4 regions of the Pokkaliibacter sp. MBI-7 genome follow, and region 2 is predicted to be linked to each of the others. Evidence: predicted binding sites of a transcription regulator. Region 2 holds the regulator's gene; each other region holds the start of a gene.
What was found. Region 2 encodes sigma-54, which starts transcription at its own class of promoters, with help from an activator protein. Its sites were predicted from a motif close to TGGCACNNNNNTTGCTNT; they were not measured.

Region 1 (4,211 bases), 1.9 Mb from region 2:
GGCAGACAGGCCCAGACGATCCACTGCCTGCCGCAGAGTCGCAGCGGTGGCTTCATCCACATCACAGAACTGATCCAGTGCCTGCCCCTGCAGGTGCGCATTAAGACACCCCTGACGCTGCAGCTGTAACTGCCGCACTTCGGTCACCTGCTGACGGATCTGGGCGCTGTTCGGGCCGCTGCGTTCGGCCTGACGCAGGGTTTGCCAGTCAGGGGTCTGTACCCGCAGATGCAGGTCAATGCGATCCAGCAGCGGGCCGGACAGGCGACTGCGATAACGGCGGATCTGCTCGGCAGAACACTGGCAGCGGCCGCTGCTGTCGCCGTGATAGCCACAAGGGCAGGGATTCATCGCCGCAATCAGCTGGAAACGGGCGGGAAAGGTCACCTTGGCGCGGGCACGGGACAGGGTGATATGGCCAGACTCCAGCGGCTCCCGCATGACCTCCAGTACCTTGCGATCAAATTCCGGCAGTTCATCGAGAAACAGCACGCCCTGATGGGCCAGTGAAATATCGCCGGGTCGGGGATCACTGCCTCCTCCTACCAGCGCAGCGGCCGAGGCACTGTGGTGTGGCGCGCGGAAGGGGCGTTGTGGCCAGCCCCCTTCTTCCAGATAACCTGCCAGCAGTGATTCCACTGCTGCGACTTCCAGTGCTTCCTCTTCATCCAGTACCGGCAGCAAGCCGGGAAGGCGGCTGGCCAGCAGGGTCTTGCCGGTGCCGGGCGGACCGAACAGCAGAGCGTTATGGCCGCCCGAAGCGACCACCTGCAGTGCCCGCTTGGCCTGTTGCTGACCTTTGACATCCAGAATATCGGGATAGTCCGGCATGGCGCTGGCACTGATGCAGCCCTCGTAGAACGGCAGCGGGGTCAGTCCTTTCAGATGGGCACAGAGCCCCAGCAGATCGGTGACCGGCAGTAATTGCGCCTGTTGCACCAGTGCCGCACGGGGCGCATTGTCCGCCGGCAGTACCAGACAGCGGCGTGCATCGCGGCTGGCGCGCGCGGCCACCAGCGCGCCGGGAACCGGGCGGATGCGACCATCCAGTGCCAGTTCGCCGATACATTCCAGATGCTTTAACGGCTCCAGCGGGATCTGACCGGAAGCGGCGAGAATCCCCAATGCGATGGCCAGATCGTAGCGTCCGCCGGTTTTGGGCAGGTCCGCCGGGGCCAGATTGACGGTGATGCGCCCCAGAGGGAACTCCAGCTGACTGGTCTGGATGGCACTGCGTACCCGCTCCTTGCTTTCGCGTACGGCAGCTTCGGGCAAACCCACCATATTCAGCGCAGGTAAACCTGCAGAGATGTGCACTTCGACAGTGACGGAGGGGGCATCGACACCGAGCAGCGCCCGGCTGTTGACGACAGCAAGTGTCATAGATACGTCCTTGTTATGGGCTGCCAGCAATCCTGCGGCAGGTGCCTGAACCGATAGGCGGCAGGCGGTGTAGTGGCGTTTCAGCAGACAGCGCAGAGGCCGGGGCGCTCTGCGCTGCAGGAAGGGTTATTCGTCGGCCTGTGGATTGACCTTCACAAAGCCTTCACCTTCGTTGTCTTCTTCGGTGCTGCCGCTGTTGCCCTGCTCCAGCGCGGCCAGACGCACTTCCAGCGCCTCCAGACGGGCGCGGGTACGCTGCAGCACTTCTACCTGCACATCGAATTCTTCGCGGGTTACCAGATCCAGTTTGGCAAAGGTGCTCTGCAGGGTCTGACGCACCATCTTCTGAATTTCTTCATGAGGCAGCGGCAGGCTGGACAGGCCCTGACTGAGCTGCTGCTGCAGATTTTCAAAGAGTTTGGAGTTGATCATTGCGGGTTGTCCCCTGAGTTGGCGATTGGGCTTCACTATACCCCCAACGACTTGTCGATTTGAAGTCTGCTGCACACGGCCTGCCGATACAGGCAGGCGCCGCTGGCGGTGAGGGTGAGCCACGCTGGTGCATCGTTACGATTAGCGGTGCACAGAAAATGAGCAATTTTGGTGCGCGCACCAAAGTGGCGCGCTCAATCCTTCCTTTTTTGCTACCGAAAGTTCACAAAATATCTGTAACTATATGAATTAAATGAGTTTTTAAAAACTGGCACAGGGTCTGCTTAGAGGGGTAACCAAGGCACTGCCAGCACCTCAGGGTGCACGAATTCTAAGAGGGAGCATCTATGAAACTAGTTACGGCGGTAATCAAGCCATTCAAGTTGGACGATGTACGCGAAGCTCTGTCGGATATCGGCGTTCAGGGGATCACCGTGACGGAAGTCAAAGGCTTCGGTCGCCAGAAGGGTCACACCGAGCTGTATCGTGGCGCGGAGTACGTTGTTGACTTCCTGCCCAAGGTCAAGATCGAAGTCGCGGTGGCTGACACCCTGGTCGATCAGGTGATCGATGTGGTTTCCAAGGCTGCCCATACCGGCAAGATCGGTGACGGCAAGATTTTCGTATCTGACCTGGAACAGGTCATCCGTATCCGCACCGGCGAGACTGGTGAAGAAGCACTGTGATTGCTGCCGCGCACTGCTGTGAAGTGCGCAGGCCGACAAGTTGCCTGAGGAGGAGTTTCCTGTGGAAGAGCTTTTAAAAACAACGGCGGGTGATGTAACCCAGCTGAAGTATGCCCTAGATACGTTTTACTTTCTGGTGATGGGCGCCCTGGTCATGTGGATGGCCGCGGGCTTCGCCATGCTGGAAGCCGGTCTGGTGCGTGCCAAGAACACCACCGAGATCCTGACCAAGAACGTCGTACTCTACGCCATCGCCTGTACCATGTACCTGCTGTGTGGCTATCACCTGATGTACTCCAGCGATGCAGGCGGTTTCATCCCCAGCTTCGGCAGCCTGATCGGCGAAGAGCACACCGCTGAAGCGGTACTGGCTGGTGGTGACGATGCACCTTACTACTCACTGCGCGCGGACTTCTTCTTTCAGGTGGTCTTCGTCGCAACCGCCATGTCCATCGTCTCTGGTGCCGTGGCTGAGCGTATGAAACTGTGGGCTTTCCTGGCGTTCGCGGTAGTGATGACCGGTGTGATCTATCCCGTGGAAGGCTACTGGAAATGGGGCGGTGGTTTCCTGCAGGAAGCCGGCTTCCAGGATTTTGCAGGTTCTGGCGTCGTGCATCTGGCGGGCGCGTCTGCTGCGCTGGCCGGTGTGCTGTTGCTGGGTGCCCGTAAAGGTAAATACGGTGCCAATGGTCAGGTCAACGCTATCCCCGGTTCCAACCTGCCGCTGGCGACCCTGGGTACGCTGATCCTGTGGCTGGGCTGGTTCGGCTTCAACGGTGGCTCCGAGCTGAAAGTATCTGATGTGGGTGAAGCCAATGCCGTCGCCAACGTCTTTGTGAACACTAATGCTGCCGCTGCAGGCGGTGTGATTGCCGCGCTGATCGTAGCCCGTCTGTGGTTCAAGAAAGCGGATCTGACTATGGCGCTGAACGGTGCTCTGGCCGGTCTGGTGGCCATCACTGCTGAGCCTCTGGCACCTTCTGCTGTCGCTGCCACCCTGATCGGTGCAGTAGGTGGTGTGATCGTGGTGTTCTCCATCGTCACTCTGGACAAACTGAAAATCGACGATCCTGTCGGTGCCATCTCTGTTCACGGCGTGTGCGGTATCTGGGGTCTGCTGGCGGTGCCGCTGACCAACGGTGACGCCACCTTCGGTGCGCAGATTTTGGGTGCGGTCTGTATCTTCGCCTGGTGCTTCATTGCCAGCCTGGTGGTGTGGGCAATCCTCAAAGCCGTCATGGGTATCCGTGTCAGCGAAGAGGAAGAGTACGAAGGTGTGGACATCCACGAGTGTGGTATGGAAGCCTACCCTGAGTTCAAAACCAGCAAATAAGCCCCGTGTTCCTGTAACACTGTGCTGAACCATCGGCTCCTGCGGGAGCCGATGGCGTTTTTGTCACCCTCACCGCTGCGGGAGCAGACAGCGGTGGCGGTGAATTAAGGATAAACAAGCAGGTTGGCTTGGCCCTTGCTTTCATCACGGAGAAGGTGCCCACAACGTGAGGACATGGTCCTGTTGATGGCGCACGGTGCCGGCAGCGGGATAGCCTCACTGCCCTGTTCGGGTATACTAGGCGCCACTGCTTGCGGCTCAGCCGTTCTGTATAAGGGAGACTGTCATGAAACTTGTTACTGCTGTGATCAAACCCTTCAAGCTGGACGACGTGCGTGAAGCACTGTCTGACATTGGCATTCAAGGTATCACGGTAA
Region 2 (4,211 bases):
GCATACCACGGCCAGAAATGGTCGTTACTATGATGCCGACGAACATATTGAACTGGAAAACAATGTTGTAATTGATCGCCAGCCACCACAAAACCCAATAACCATGGCAACAGAATGGCTGCGCATTGATTCACACCTTGAGCAAGCGTCAACAGATAGACCGGTGGTCATTACAGCCCCGGATGGCATTGCAGAGGCTACAGGCATGACTGCCGACTGGGCCAGCAACCGAGTAACCCTTCTCTCTCAGGTAAGAGCCACCTATGAAACAGCTCGTTAGACTCGCATTCGGCGCAGCCATACTCTTTCCGACTCTGGCCATGGCACTCCCTGAAGACCGGGAAAAACCTGTACACATCGTCTCTGATCAGGCGGTATTGGACGATGCCAAAGGTACCGTCACCTACACAGGGAACGTCAAGCTGACTCAGGGAACCCTGGAAATCAATGCAGACAAGGTCGTGCTGTATGTCGTCAACAACGAGCTGACCAAGGCCTTTGCATACGGCAAACCTGCGCACTACCAGCAATTACCCAGCCCGGATCAGCCCCTGACCCATGCCTACGGCCTGACTCTGGAATATGACCTGACCGCAGAGACAGTGACTGCCATTGAACAGGCAAAGCTGACTCAGAATCAGGACACTTTTACCGGCGAACGTATCACTTACGACATTACCAAACGCACGGTAAATGCATTCAGTGCTCAGGGCAGCAGTGGCAAGCGTGTTGAGATGATCCTGCAACCAAAGAAAAAAGCGACCCCATGAGCACATTACATGCACAACACCTGGCCAAAGCCTACAAGAAACGTCAGGTGGTCAAGGATGTATCCGTGAAGGTCAGTCGCGGCGAAATTGTTGGGTTACTTGGCCCAAATGGCGCGGGCAAAACCACCTGTTTTTATATGATTGTTGGCCTCGTTGCTTCAGACAAAGGCCGTATCCTGCTGGATGAGCAGGATCTCACCACTCTTCCTGTTCACGGCCGTGCACGAGCGGGAATTGGCTATCTACCGCAAGAAGCATCGATTTTCCGCAAGCTCAGCGTGAAGGACAACATCCTGGCGATCCTCGAAACCCGAGCAGAGCTGAGCAAGGCAAGTCGTCTGGAGCTTATGGAATCCTTGCTAAAAGAGTTCCACATTACGCACATTCGCGATAGTCTGGGCATGAGTTTGTCTGGCGGCGAGCGACGTCGGGTGGAAATTGCCAGGGCATTAGCCATGGAACCTGACTTCATTTTGCTGGATGAACCTTTTGCAGGTGTTGACCCGATATCCGTCAGTGACATTCAACAGATCATTCGTCATTTGAAGTCACGGGGCATTGGAGTGCTGATCACCGACCATAACGTCAGGGAAACCCTGTCGATTTGTGATCATGCCTATATTGTTAGCGATGGGACCATTCTCGCAGAGGGAGATGCCGATGCTATTCTTCAACATGAACAAGTACGGCAGGTCTATCTGGGCGAAAACTTCCGCTTTTGAGCAGCCCGGCATGGCGGCAATAACACGCCATTTTCAAGCCTGATCCGATGAGTCAAGAAGTATCTTCGTAGCCAAATATGAAACCCTCATTACAGCTGAAAATCGGTCAGCAGCTGACCATGACCCCGCAGTTGCAACAGGCTATTCGTCTGCTGCAGCTTTCCACTCTCGACCTGCAGCAAGAAATCCAGGATGCGCTGGACGGTAATCCGCTGCTTGAGGTCGAAGAAGAATTCGAACCTGCTGTTGCTGAAGAGCGTTACGAAACGGCTCTGAAAAACGAAAGTGCCAGCAGCAATAATGACAGCGAGCAGGAGACTGACAGCCAGTGGTCAGAAGATATTCCTGAAGAGCTGGCTGTCGATAGCAACTGGGAAGACACCTACTCCACACTGCCCAGTTCTTCATACGATAGCGAAGATGGTTACGACTTTGAATCACGAGCCACTGCAGGTGAAAGCCTGCAGGCTCATCTAGAATGGCAGCTCAATCTGACCCCGATGAGCGAACGTGATCAGTTGATTGCTTATACCCTGATCGACAGCATCAACACCGAAGGCTATCTGACCAGCTCTTTGGAAGAGTTGATGGAAAGCCTCAACGAAAACGATGACGAAGACCCTGTAGAAGAAGATGAGCTACTGATGGTTTTACACCATCTGCAGCAATTTGATCCTCCCGGGGTTGCTGCTCGCGACCTAGCTGAATGTCTGACTATCCAGTTGCGACAGCTACCTGTCGAGACACAGTGGCGACAACAGGCTCTGGACATCATTGCGCAGCACCTGAATCTGCTTGGCACCCGAGACTATGCAACCCTGATGCGTCGCACCCGTCTGAGCGAAGAAGAGCTGGCCGCCGTCATTCATTTGATACAGACCCTTAATCCTCGCCCTGGCGCCAGCATTACCTCTGGCGATTCGGAATATGTGATCCCCGATGTGGTTGTCAGCAAGAAAGAAGGTCAATGGCTCATTGAACTGAATCAGGATGCCATGCCCAGGTTGCGTATCAACAATAGCTACGCCAGTCTGATCAAGCGCGCAGACTCAAGTAGCGACAACACCTATCTGAAGAATCAGCTGCAAGAAGCACGCTGGTTTATCAAAAGCCTGCAAAGTCGCAACGACACCCTGCTCAAAGTAGCCACCAAGATTGTTGAATTTCAACTCGACTTCTTTGAAGAGGGCGAAGAAGCAATGCGCCCGATGGTCCTGGCAGACATTGCTCAGGCAGTGGAGATGCACGAGTCCACTATTTCTCGTGTCACAACCCAGAAGTTCATGCACACTCCACGTGGGGTGTTTGAACTGAAGTACTTCTTCTCCAGCCACGTCGGTACATCCGACGGTGGGGAAGCCTCCTCGACAGCAATTCGCGCCATAATCAAAAAGCTGATTGCCGAGGAGCCTCCGAAAAAGCCATTGAGTGATGCCAAGCTGGCTACCCTTCTGGAAGATCAGGGTATCAATGTGGCTCGTCGTACTGTGGCTAAATATCGCGAAGCTATGGGTATTGCCCCATCGAATGAGCGTAAACGTTTGGTTTAAAAGCTAAATTTTTTGACGCAAAAAAAATTTGACGAAGCCTGCAAGCATACGGCTATATTGAGATGCAACCAGCAAACATTCACCGGCAACTCAGGAGAGTGCTATGCAAATAAATATCACAGGCCATCAGCTGGAACTCACCCCTGCTCTCACTGATTACGTTCACAGCAAGCTACAAAAGCTGGAACGTCACTTTGACAACATCACCAACGTTCAAGTCACTCTAAGCGTGGAAAAAACCCGCCAGATCGCCGAAGCCAATGTTCATCTGGCAGGTGGCGAGCTGTTTGCCACCCATGAAAATGGTGATATGTATGCTGCAATTGACGGCCTGGTAGACAAACTGGATCGCCAGCTACTGAAGCATAAAGAAAAGCAAAAAGAACGCAGTCACGGCGTTACGGTACGTTAATCCTCACCTATGCAACTAAACCAACTTTTAACCCAGGCATGCACCATTGAAGGTGCAGCCTGGAGTAGCAAGAAGCGCGTACTGGAACAGGCCAGTGAACTACTGGCCAGCCAGTTCGACCATCTGGATGTTGACGCTATCTACAACGGCCTTCTGAGTAGAGAGCGACTAGGCAGTACAGGCCTGGGTGGCGGGATTGCGATCCCTCACTGCCGCTTACAGGACTGCGACAAGGTCACTGGCGCATTGATACATCTCAAAGACCCTGTCGACTTCGATGCTCGTGATAATCAGCCTGTCGATCTGATTTTCGTCCTGCTTGCTCCCGAAGAAGCTCATGACTCTCATCTGCAGGCATTAGCACGCGTTGCCGGGTTGTTGCAGGATGAAAGCAACCTGCAGCGCCTACGCCGAGCTGGCAGTGCAGAGGCCTTATATCAGACAGCACTGGATATAGCTGCTCAGACATCATGAAACTTTTTATCATCAGTGGTCGGTCAGGATCAGGAAAAAGTACAGCACTCAACGCGCTGGAGGATCTTGGCTACTACTGCATTGATAACCTGCCCGTCGACCTGCTGAAAGCACTGGTCGAGCAGGCTCAGAAGTCTCCCAGCCCTGAGCGTCAGAATATGGCTGTCAGCATTGACGCTCGCAACCTTCCCGGTGGTCTGGGCGATCTTCCAGTGCTATTGCAAGACATCCGCAACATGGGTGTCCACTGTGAAGTGATTTATCTGGATGCTGATGAAAGCAT
Region 3 (4,211 bases), on a different contig from region 2:
CCTCAGTGCTTTTCACCATCACACAATATCAATCTACCTGACATATTTTTGATACTAGCGCCAATTTTCTTCTTTCCGCAACAGACAAATATGCACACTTAACTTTTCTTCAGACGATACGCCAGCTGCGCCCGACTCAAGCCGAGCTGCCTTGCGGCGGCAGCCAGATTGCCATCAGCCTGCGTTACCGCCTCCTGCAACAGGCGCTGCTCCAGCTGCTCCATGGACAATTCATCACCCGCCAGCTGCTGCAACTGCTCCCACAGCGACGCTGCCGAAGTCTGTGGTTTATTGCTCAGCGCTCCCTGCCGGTTGACAGAAAAAATCATGCTCTGAGGAATTTTCTCGTTGCGAAACAGATGGGGAATATCCACTAACCCGCCTTCGTCGGCGGCAATAACGCCACGCTCGATAAGATTTTGCAGCTCGCGAATATTGCCGGGGAAATCATAGTTGAGCAGCGCCTGGGTGGCCTTTTGCGTCATCCCGCGCAACTGGCGGCCATGCAGCTGGCAGTAATGCTGGAAGAAATGGCTGACTAGCAGCGGAATATCATCACGCCGCTCACGCAGCGGCGGTAATGGAATGGGAAAGACATTGAGGCGATAGAACAGGTCTTCACGGAACTCACCGCGTTTGACGGCATCACGCAAGTCTTCGTTAGTGGCCGCAACCACCCGCACATCGACCTTGATGGCACGGCTGCCGCCGATACGCTCCACTTCTCGCTCCTGCAGCGCACGCAGCAACTTGCTCTGTCCGGCGGCACTCAGCGTGCCGATCTCATCGAGAAACAACGTACCTCCATGAGCACGCTCAAAGCGCCCGGCACGGCTGTGAGTGGCACCGGTAAAAGCCCCCCGCTCAACACCAAACAGCTCCGACTCCAGCAGATTCTCCGGGATGGCCGCACAGTTGAAGGCGACAAAAGGCTGCTGGCTGCGAGGGCTGAGGCGATGGAGCATGGTGGCAAACAGCTCCTTACCCACCCCGGACTCCCCCGTCAGCAATACCGTCGCCTGCGTTCCCGCGACCTTCTGCAACGCATGACTGGCGGCAGTGAACGCGGCCGAGGCGCCAATCATTTTCACACTGTTGTCAGCCTCTGCGGTTGTCGCCACCACGGTGGATTGCTCTGCAGATATCACTGCGGGACTGGCATACCCCTGCGGATTGAGATAGCGCAAATCCTCCTCGGCATCGGGCCACAGCTCCGCGGTTTTACCTAGTACGCGGCACTGACGGCTGCCCATGGATCGACACTCCACCTCACGAAACAGTACCAGTCGCCCCACCAGACCACTGACATAGCCAATGGCATACCCCAGCTCCAGCCAGCAGGCCGGATCGGTGCCGATACCATAGGCGGCGATATGTTCATCGTCCTCACTGCTGTGATGCCAGATAAATTCCCCCTCATAACGTCCCTGCTCGGTATCAAACTCAAAGTGCACCGGTTCAACCTTCACCACCCCTTCCAGCCCGTGCAGCTGCGTACCGGCCCCGAAGATGGAGGCCGGATCAGCGTCCGGCCAGCGCTGCCGCACCAGCTGAGCATCACGCGTACCCGACACATAGCCGGTGCGGGTCAGCAGCCCCCGGGCAGCCTCGATACCCAGCGTATCGATCAGCTCCCGGCGCAAGGTGCCGAGCGAAGAAGCATGAATCAGCAGCATGCGCTGGTCGTTGAGCCAGATACGTCCGTCACCGGGCGAAAAGCACAGGCACTCGGTCAGCTCTTCCAGTGTGGGCGAATGCTGATAGTCCAGCTGGCTGGAGTTGCCACGCAGCAGAACCCCTGCATCGAGACGAGACAGGTCGGCAAGTGAAATACGGCCAGGGTTCGTCATTGTTGTTATTCCCCGAAAAAGACAGTGACTGACGCCGGCAGGCATTGGCTCGCCGACTTCTTCCTGAGTGGAGGGTGCCTCCTGGCAGGTTGCGCAAATCATCAATTTTTTATCAGTTTACTTGATACTCTTTACCAAATGAGAAATCCAGCGCTTTACATTGGGCGCTGCAGTGGATGCATTCCAGACCACAGATCTAACTAATATCTTTATAAAATTCAGACAGTTATTAATGTCTCATCAGGCTTTTCAGGGTCTGATCGACGATTGGGCACAGCGTTTGCGATAGCTGCCAGACAAGCTCAATTGCTGAATGGAGACCCAATAATGACAACAAGTACATCCTCCACTGCCGTGCTCGACCATCATCTCTGGCATGGCAAGCTGTTCAACGGAGACTGGATTAACGCCAGCGGCGGCCTGAACCCGGTGCAGGAACCTGCAACGCAGGAGACGTTGACCATCACCGGGATGGCCACCGCCGAAGACGTGCTGACAGCTGCCACCAGTGCCAAACTCGCACAACAGCAGTGGGTGAAGATGCCTCCCCGAGAGCGTGCGGCCATCTTCCTGCGGGCCGCCGACTATCTGCAACAGCATTTCGATGAGCTGAGCCTGTTTATCGCCCGTGAAACCGGCGGCATCATCCCCAAGGGCCAGCATGAAGTACGCGAAGCCATTACCCTGCTGCAGCTGTCCTCCGCCATGCTGCTGCAACCCAACGGCCTGACGCTGCCCAGTATCCCGGGTCGGCTGTCCTACGCCCAGCGCGTTCCTCACGGTGTGGTCGGTGTTATTTCGCCGTTCAACTTCCCGCTGATTCTGTCACTGCGCTCCATCGCGCCTGCACTGGCTACCGGCAATGCGGTGGTGAGTAAACCTGACCCGCAAACACCGCTGAGCGGCGGGCTGATTATGGCACTGGCCTTTGCCCATGCGGGCCTGCCCAAGGGCTTGTATCAGGTCCTGCCCGGCGGTGTCGAAGCGGGTGAAGCCCTGTGCAATGCCCCTGAAATCGGCATGGTAGCCTTTACCGGTTCAACCGCAGCAGGCCGTAAAGTCGGAGAAGCCTGTGGCCGCAATCTGAAAAAAGTCGCGCTGGAGCTGGGGGGAAAAAGCTCGCTGATCATCCTTGATGATGCCGACCTCGACCTCGCCGCCAGCAATGTGGCCTGGGGCGCTTATATGCATCAGGGCCAGATCTGCATGGCCTCCGGTCGCATCCTGGTGCAGGAAAACGTGGCTCCGGCGCTGATCGCCAGGATCGTGGAAAAAGCCGTCCACCTGCCCGTCGGCGACCCAACCACCGGGCAGGTGGCGCTGGGGCCTCTGATCAACCATCGTCAGCTGCAACGGGTGCACAGCATCGTGCAGGATTCGATCGCCGCCGGTGCCCGGCTGGAAGCAGGCGGCAACTACGACGGGCTGTTCTACTCTCCCACCGTGCTGTCCAACGTGACGCCCGGCATGCGCTGTTTTGATGAGGAAATCTTCGGCCCGGTCGCCACTATAGTCACCTTCCAGAGTGACGAAGAGGCCGTGATGCTGGCCAACGACACCGAATACGGTCTGGCCGGGGCGGTGATCTCTGCCGATATCAATCGCGCCCTTACCCTCGGCCAGCAACTGCATACCGGGCTGCTGCATATCAATGATCAGACAGTCAATGACGAATGTATCAATCCGTTCGGCGGCTGCGGCAACTCAGGCAACGGCGGCGGTGTAGGCGGCCCGACCGACTGGGACAACTACACCCACTGGCAGTGGGTAACCATCAAGGGTGAGCCGACCCGCTACCCCTTCTGAGCACCTGTTCACCATCGGCTGCATCACGGCGCCTCCGCCCTGCACCGACGTTTTCCCACGACTGTCCATGAACAATAAAGAGAACAACATCATGAACCTGCACAACAAAACCCTCGTCATCACCGGTGTCGCCTCTGGTATCGGTGCCGAAGTCGCCCGGCTGGCCCGTTTTCAGGGTGCGCGGGTCATTGGTCTGGATCGCAATGCCCCGGCCATGACACTGGATGATTTTATTCAGGTCGATCTGAGCAGCACTGCACAGATCGACGCTTTGGTCGATGCACTGCCCGCCAGCATTGATGGCCTGTGCAATATCGCCGGTGTGCCGGGCACCGCGCCTGCGGATCTGGTCGGTAAGGTCAACTATCTGGGCCTGCGCCATCTGTGTCAGGCACTGCTGCCCCGCTTCACACCGGCTGCGGCGATTGTCAACATCGCTTCGATACTGGGGGCGGAATGGCCCGCCCGGCTGGAGCAGCACAAAGCGCTGGCGGCCACGGCCAGTTTTGCCGAAGGACAGGCCTGGCTGGATGCCAACCCCGTGCCTCAGGAAAC
Region 4 (4,211 bases), 430 kb from region 2:
CATACGCCCCTGTACAGCAGAACCACTGTTAGAGCGCAGCACACTGTTCACACTTGCGGTGTTGGAGGTTCCTGATTCAGGGACCAGCTCAAAAGCACCGGAGCGGGTATAAGTCACATTACCCGTGCTGTCCTCAAGGCGGAAAAAACCTTCTCCATCAATTGCCAGATCCAGGTTATTGCCTGTTGACTCGATGGTGCCTGAAGCAAAGTTCTGCTGGATATCTTCTACGCGAACACCGTTCCCGGTTACGTTGGTTGAACCACCACCGGCGATATTGGATGCGTAAATATCACCAAATTCAGCGCGGGACGATTTGAAACCAGTAGTGCTGGCGTTTGCAATGTTGTTGCCGCGGACATCCAGGTCTGTTGAGGCGGCCTTAAGACCAGTGATAGCAGTCGAGAAAGACATAGAATTCTCCTTAAGAGATCCGCTTGATATCAGACATGGAGGCGGTATCGCCATTGCCAAGGTTAAGTGTCATGGAACCATCACTGATGCTGACTGAATCAACATTTTGCCCCATGTACGTAGTCAGGCTGGTGCTTGTCGAGCCAACCGTACCCTGAGCTACGAAGTAGTAAGTCCCACCTGCAATACTCGTATCAGGTGACCAGGTAAACGCATTTTCGCCGGAAGACAGGTTGCCAAGGTCAATGGTATCCACCTGCACCCCAGAAGAATTATAGACGCCCACCGAGACATCGGAGGCCGAGCTATCCAAATCCAGCATACCCTGCACCGTACCGCCTGCAGTATCCAGATCAGCAGAGTCGCTCTCCACGTAGGCCGTTCGACCGACCATCGAAGATGCCTGCAGCGCAAGATTAGACTGCAGCGATGTCTGCAGCTCCGATACCGAGTCATTAAGGTTAGTCAGCTGCTCCACCGTAGACAGCGATGCAAGCTGTGACATGTATTCTGACGTATCCGTCGGACTGGTTGGGTCCTGGTTCTTCAGCTGAGCAATCATCAGCTGCATGAACATATCCGAATCAAGCGACGTGTCAGAGCTACTACTAGTGCTGGTGCTTGATGTTGTACTCAAGCTATTGCCAAGGCCGCTAACGCCACTGCTACTCATAATCTATTCCTCGACCTTAGCTCTGACCCAGCGTCAATACGCGTTGCATCATTGTTTTAGCGGTGTTCATTATTTCAACATTGGCCTGAAATGACCGGGAAGCGGACATCATGTTGGCCATTTCCTCCACTACATTGACGTTGGGATAAAAAACATAGCCATCTTCGTTGGCCATAGGACTATTGGGGTTGTAGACCTGACGTAACGGTGCCTCACTTTCGACAATACCCAACACCTTTACACCCTCGCCCGCTTCACTGGCCGGCATGTTGTCATAATCAAATCCCTGATTTTCAAGGGACTGATTCAATGCAACAGCAAACACGGGTTCACGCGCCCGATATGTCTGATCAACACTACTGCTGACGCTGTCAGCATTGGCAATGTTACTTGCAGTTGTATTCAGACGAACCGACTGAGCGCTCATTCCTGAGCCTGCAATCGAGAAAATATTATTCAGCGACATGGATTATTGACCTCCCTTAATGGCATTACTGAGGCCGACAAATTTCTTATTCAGAAACATGAAACTTGCCTGGTAATCCATGGCGTTCTCCATAAAGTTAGATTTTTCCACCTCGGGATCAACCGTATTGCCATCGACTGCAGGCTGCACTGGCACACGATAAAGAAGCTGATCATCCATCATCGATCCTGCCTCACCGGCAAAGTGCATGGCATTGGTTTGCCGCAGTGTGACAGAACTTGCCGCTTCGTTAGCACGATCCAGAAATGCCGAGAAATCCAGATCTCGGGCTTTAAAGTTTGGAGTGTCAGCGTTGGCGAGATTATTGGCCAATACTTCGGCTCGCTTGGCGCGATACAGCAGCGCGTCAGCGTGAATCCCCAGAGCCTGGTCAAAACCGATAGCCATAACCTGCACCTCTCAACAATCATTACTGATTTGAAAACAGCAAACTATGTGCCAAAAGAAGGAAAGTTAAATGTAAAAAAGCAGCCACTGAACTACCAGCGCGCTGCTTTTCTGAAGGAAAGGGAAGACGTATTTCAGGGAATACTCTTCGGATTATTTGAGCAACAGATTACTTAGCTCGATAGATAATCCCCGGATTACACTGCACCATTTCATAAATGTCATTCAGGCCAGTCACAGCCTCAGACGCGCCCACCATGAGATAACCACCTGGCTGTAACGTTTTATGTATACGGCGCAGAATGTCCTGTTTTAGTTCTGGAGAGAAGTAGATCAGTACGTTTCGGCATAACACCAGATCAAAACGACCCAACATCGAATAACTGTCTTTCAGGTTGAGTGTTTTAAAATCAACGCGCTGCTTGATCTCCCGCTTAACTTCCCATGAGCCGTCGGTACACTGGTTGAAGAACCGTTTCAAACGCTCAGGTGACAAACCCCGCCCAAGCGCAAGAGACTCATACTTTCCAGCTTTGGCCTGCTCCAAGACCGCTGTAGAAATATCTGTCGCAGTGATACGAACATCACCGCGCAAGCTACCGAGACGCTTTTGCTTTGTCTCATCAACCAACATGCTCAGAGAATAAGGCTCTTGCCCTGTAGAACAGGCAGCAGACCATATTTTCAACGTCTGTCCTCTGCCTTTCTCATCCAACTCAGGCAGAATTCTTTCCTGAATAATGGTGTAAGGATGAATATCTCTGAACCACAACGTTTCATTGGTGGTCATTGCATTAATGACTTCCTGTCGCAACCCTGAAAATGCACTGCTCTGTAAGCGCTTCAACAACTCACCCAAGCTGGCAAAGCGATGTTCTGCCATCAATTTACTCAAGCGGCTTTTGACCAGGTATTGCTTATTCTCTCCGAGCAGGATCCCACATGCCTTCTCCAGATAGTCTTTGAATGCCGCAAAATCCTGCGACGACATATCTGGTGCTTGATAGGAGTTCTGGTTCATGCCACAACCTCTTGATGGATCTTAGACACAGCACCTAAATTGCTGGCCTGAATACGATCTGCGAGAATTTCAGTAATTATAAACACCTAAGTGGAAGTTACATGCAATTTTCTCAACTACTGGTGCACATTCTGATTTTAGTAGCAATGGTGTTTTCTTCATTAGCCAATGCTGCCGTACGCGCTGACAAGATATCAAACGCCGTCATGATTTTTATTGGTGAGCAGATGACGAGACAAAATACTCTGGTAACGGGGCGTATTGAGGTCTCTGTCGACACGATAGATCCGCGCCTGGCTTTCTCTGACTGCAACAAACCACTGAAAGTGGAATCAAATGCTGATGACTGGATTGGACGGGTCCATGTCAAGGTAAGCTGCCCTGGACCAACTCCCTGGGCCATCTACGTACCAGCCACCATAAAGCTATATCAGGATATCGTTATCCTCAGCCGCAATCTCAGCAGGGGACAGCCAGTCACCAAAGACGATGTACGGCTGGAGGAACGCGATGTTTCCAGCCTAAGAAGACAGTACTATCAAAAAGTTGATGACGTACTCGGCATGGCGGGAAAGCGCCACCTAAGTGCCAATGCGGTATTAAGTCCGGAAATGTTGGTACCTCCTTTGCTAGTAAAGAAAGGGGATATCGTGACCATTCACGCCAAAGCTGGCGCAGCCGAAATCACTACTCAGGGCACAGCATTGAGTGATGGACAAGAAGGGGACAGTATCACCGTCCTCAACAATGCCTCACAGCGTAAAATTCAAGCTAATGTAATTGGCCCCCAAGCCGTCGGCATCGGATACTGACGGGTTACTGCCCTTACGACATCAGGTATACTGATTGGGCAAAAATCGTGAATATTTTTCTAAAGTTCTCTATAGCGTTGTCGATAACAGATTCGTAAATGCTAGTTTTTTAAGGAGATCATCATGTCGATAGACATCAATGGTCTGGGTGTCAACCAAGCTTCTACATCGAGAATCAAGTCTCAGTCTTCTACTCAGCAGAAGTCTGCAGACGTTGATAACGAAGGGAAAAGTAGTAGCGACAAGGTTGAGCTCAGTTCAGAAGCCAAGTCCATGCAGAGCATCGAGGACCAGGTTCGACAGTTACCTGATGTTGATCAGGAGAAAGTGGATCGAATCAAATCTGCAATTGCGGATGGCAGCTATAGTGTTAATTCTCAGAGCATCGCCAACAAGATGCTTGATATTGACGGCATG

Region 1: a site for sigma-54 is predicted at 2,085-2,102, ahead of glnK (P-II family nitrogen regulator). Genes of this name have one in related genera too.
Region 3: a site for sigma-54 is predicted at 2,120-2,137, ahead of QCD60_RS25270 (benzaldehyde dehydrogenase). Genes of this name have one in related genera too.
Region 4: a site for sigma-54 is predicted at 1,998-2,015, ahead of flgB (flagellar basal body rod protein FlgB). Genes of this name have one in related genera too.

The regions. Positions count from the first base shown of each region.
Region 1 covers NZ_JARVTG010000001.1:2,695,071-2,699,281, forward strand. Annotated here, with positions in the region: gene QCD60_RS12035 (YifB family Mg chelatase-like AAA ATPase) at 1-1,383, opposite strand, end outside; gene QCD60_RS12040 (accessory factor UbiK family protein) at 1,510-1,815, opposite strand; gene glnK (P-II family nitrogen regulator) at 2,163-2,501, shown strand; gene QCD60_RS12050 (ammonium transporter) at 2,563-3,834, shown strand; gene glnK (P-II family nitrogen regulator) at 4,121-4,211, shown strand, end outside.
Region 2 covers NZ_JARVTG010000001.1:836,742-840,952, forward strand. Annotated here, with positions in the region: gene lptC (LPS export ABC transporter periplasmic protein LptC) at 1-280, shown strand, start outside; gene lptA (lipopolysaccharide transport periplasmic protein LptA) at 264-770, shown strand; gene lptB (LPS export ABC transporter ATP-binding protein) at 767-1,492, shown strand; gene QCD60_RS03740 (RNA polymerase factor sigma-54) at 1,570-3,042, shown strand; gene raiA (ribosome-associated translation inhibitor RaiA) at 3,146-3,454, shown strand; gene ptsN (PTS IIA-like nitrogen regulatory protein PtsN) at 3,464-3,928, shown strand; gene rapZ (RNase adapter RapZ) at 3,925-4,211, shown strand, end outside.
Region 3 covers NZ_JARVTG010000002.1:1,222,585-1,226,795, forward strand. Annotated here, with positions in the region: gene QCD60_RS25265 (sigma-54-dependent Fis family transcriptional regulator) at 99-1,850, opposite strand; gene QCD60_RS25270 (benzaldehyde dehydrogenase) at 2,178-3,656, shown strand; gene QCD60_RS25275 (coniferyl-alcohol dehydrogenase) at 3,724-4,211, shown strand, end outside.
Region 4 covers NZ_JARVTG010000001.1:405,706-409,916, forward strand. Annotated here, with positions in the region: gene QCD60_RS01980 (flagellar hook protein FlgE) at 1-414, opposite strand, end outside; gene QCD60_RS01985 (flagellar hook capping FlgD N-terminal domain-containing protein) at 425-1,087, opposite strand; gene flgC (flagellar basal body rod protein FlgC) at 1,104-1,553, opposite strand; gene flgB (flagellar basal body rod protein FlgB) at 1,557-1,961, opposite strand; gene QCD60_RS02000 (protein-glutamate O-methyltransferase CheR) at 2,131-2,982, opposite strand; gene flgA (flagellar basal body P-ring formation chaperone FlgA) at 3,084-3,794, shown strand; gene flgM (flagellar biosynthesis anti-sigma factor FlgM) at 3,918-4,211, shown strand, end outside.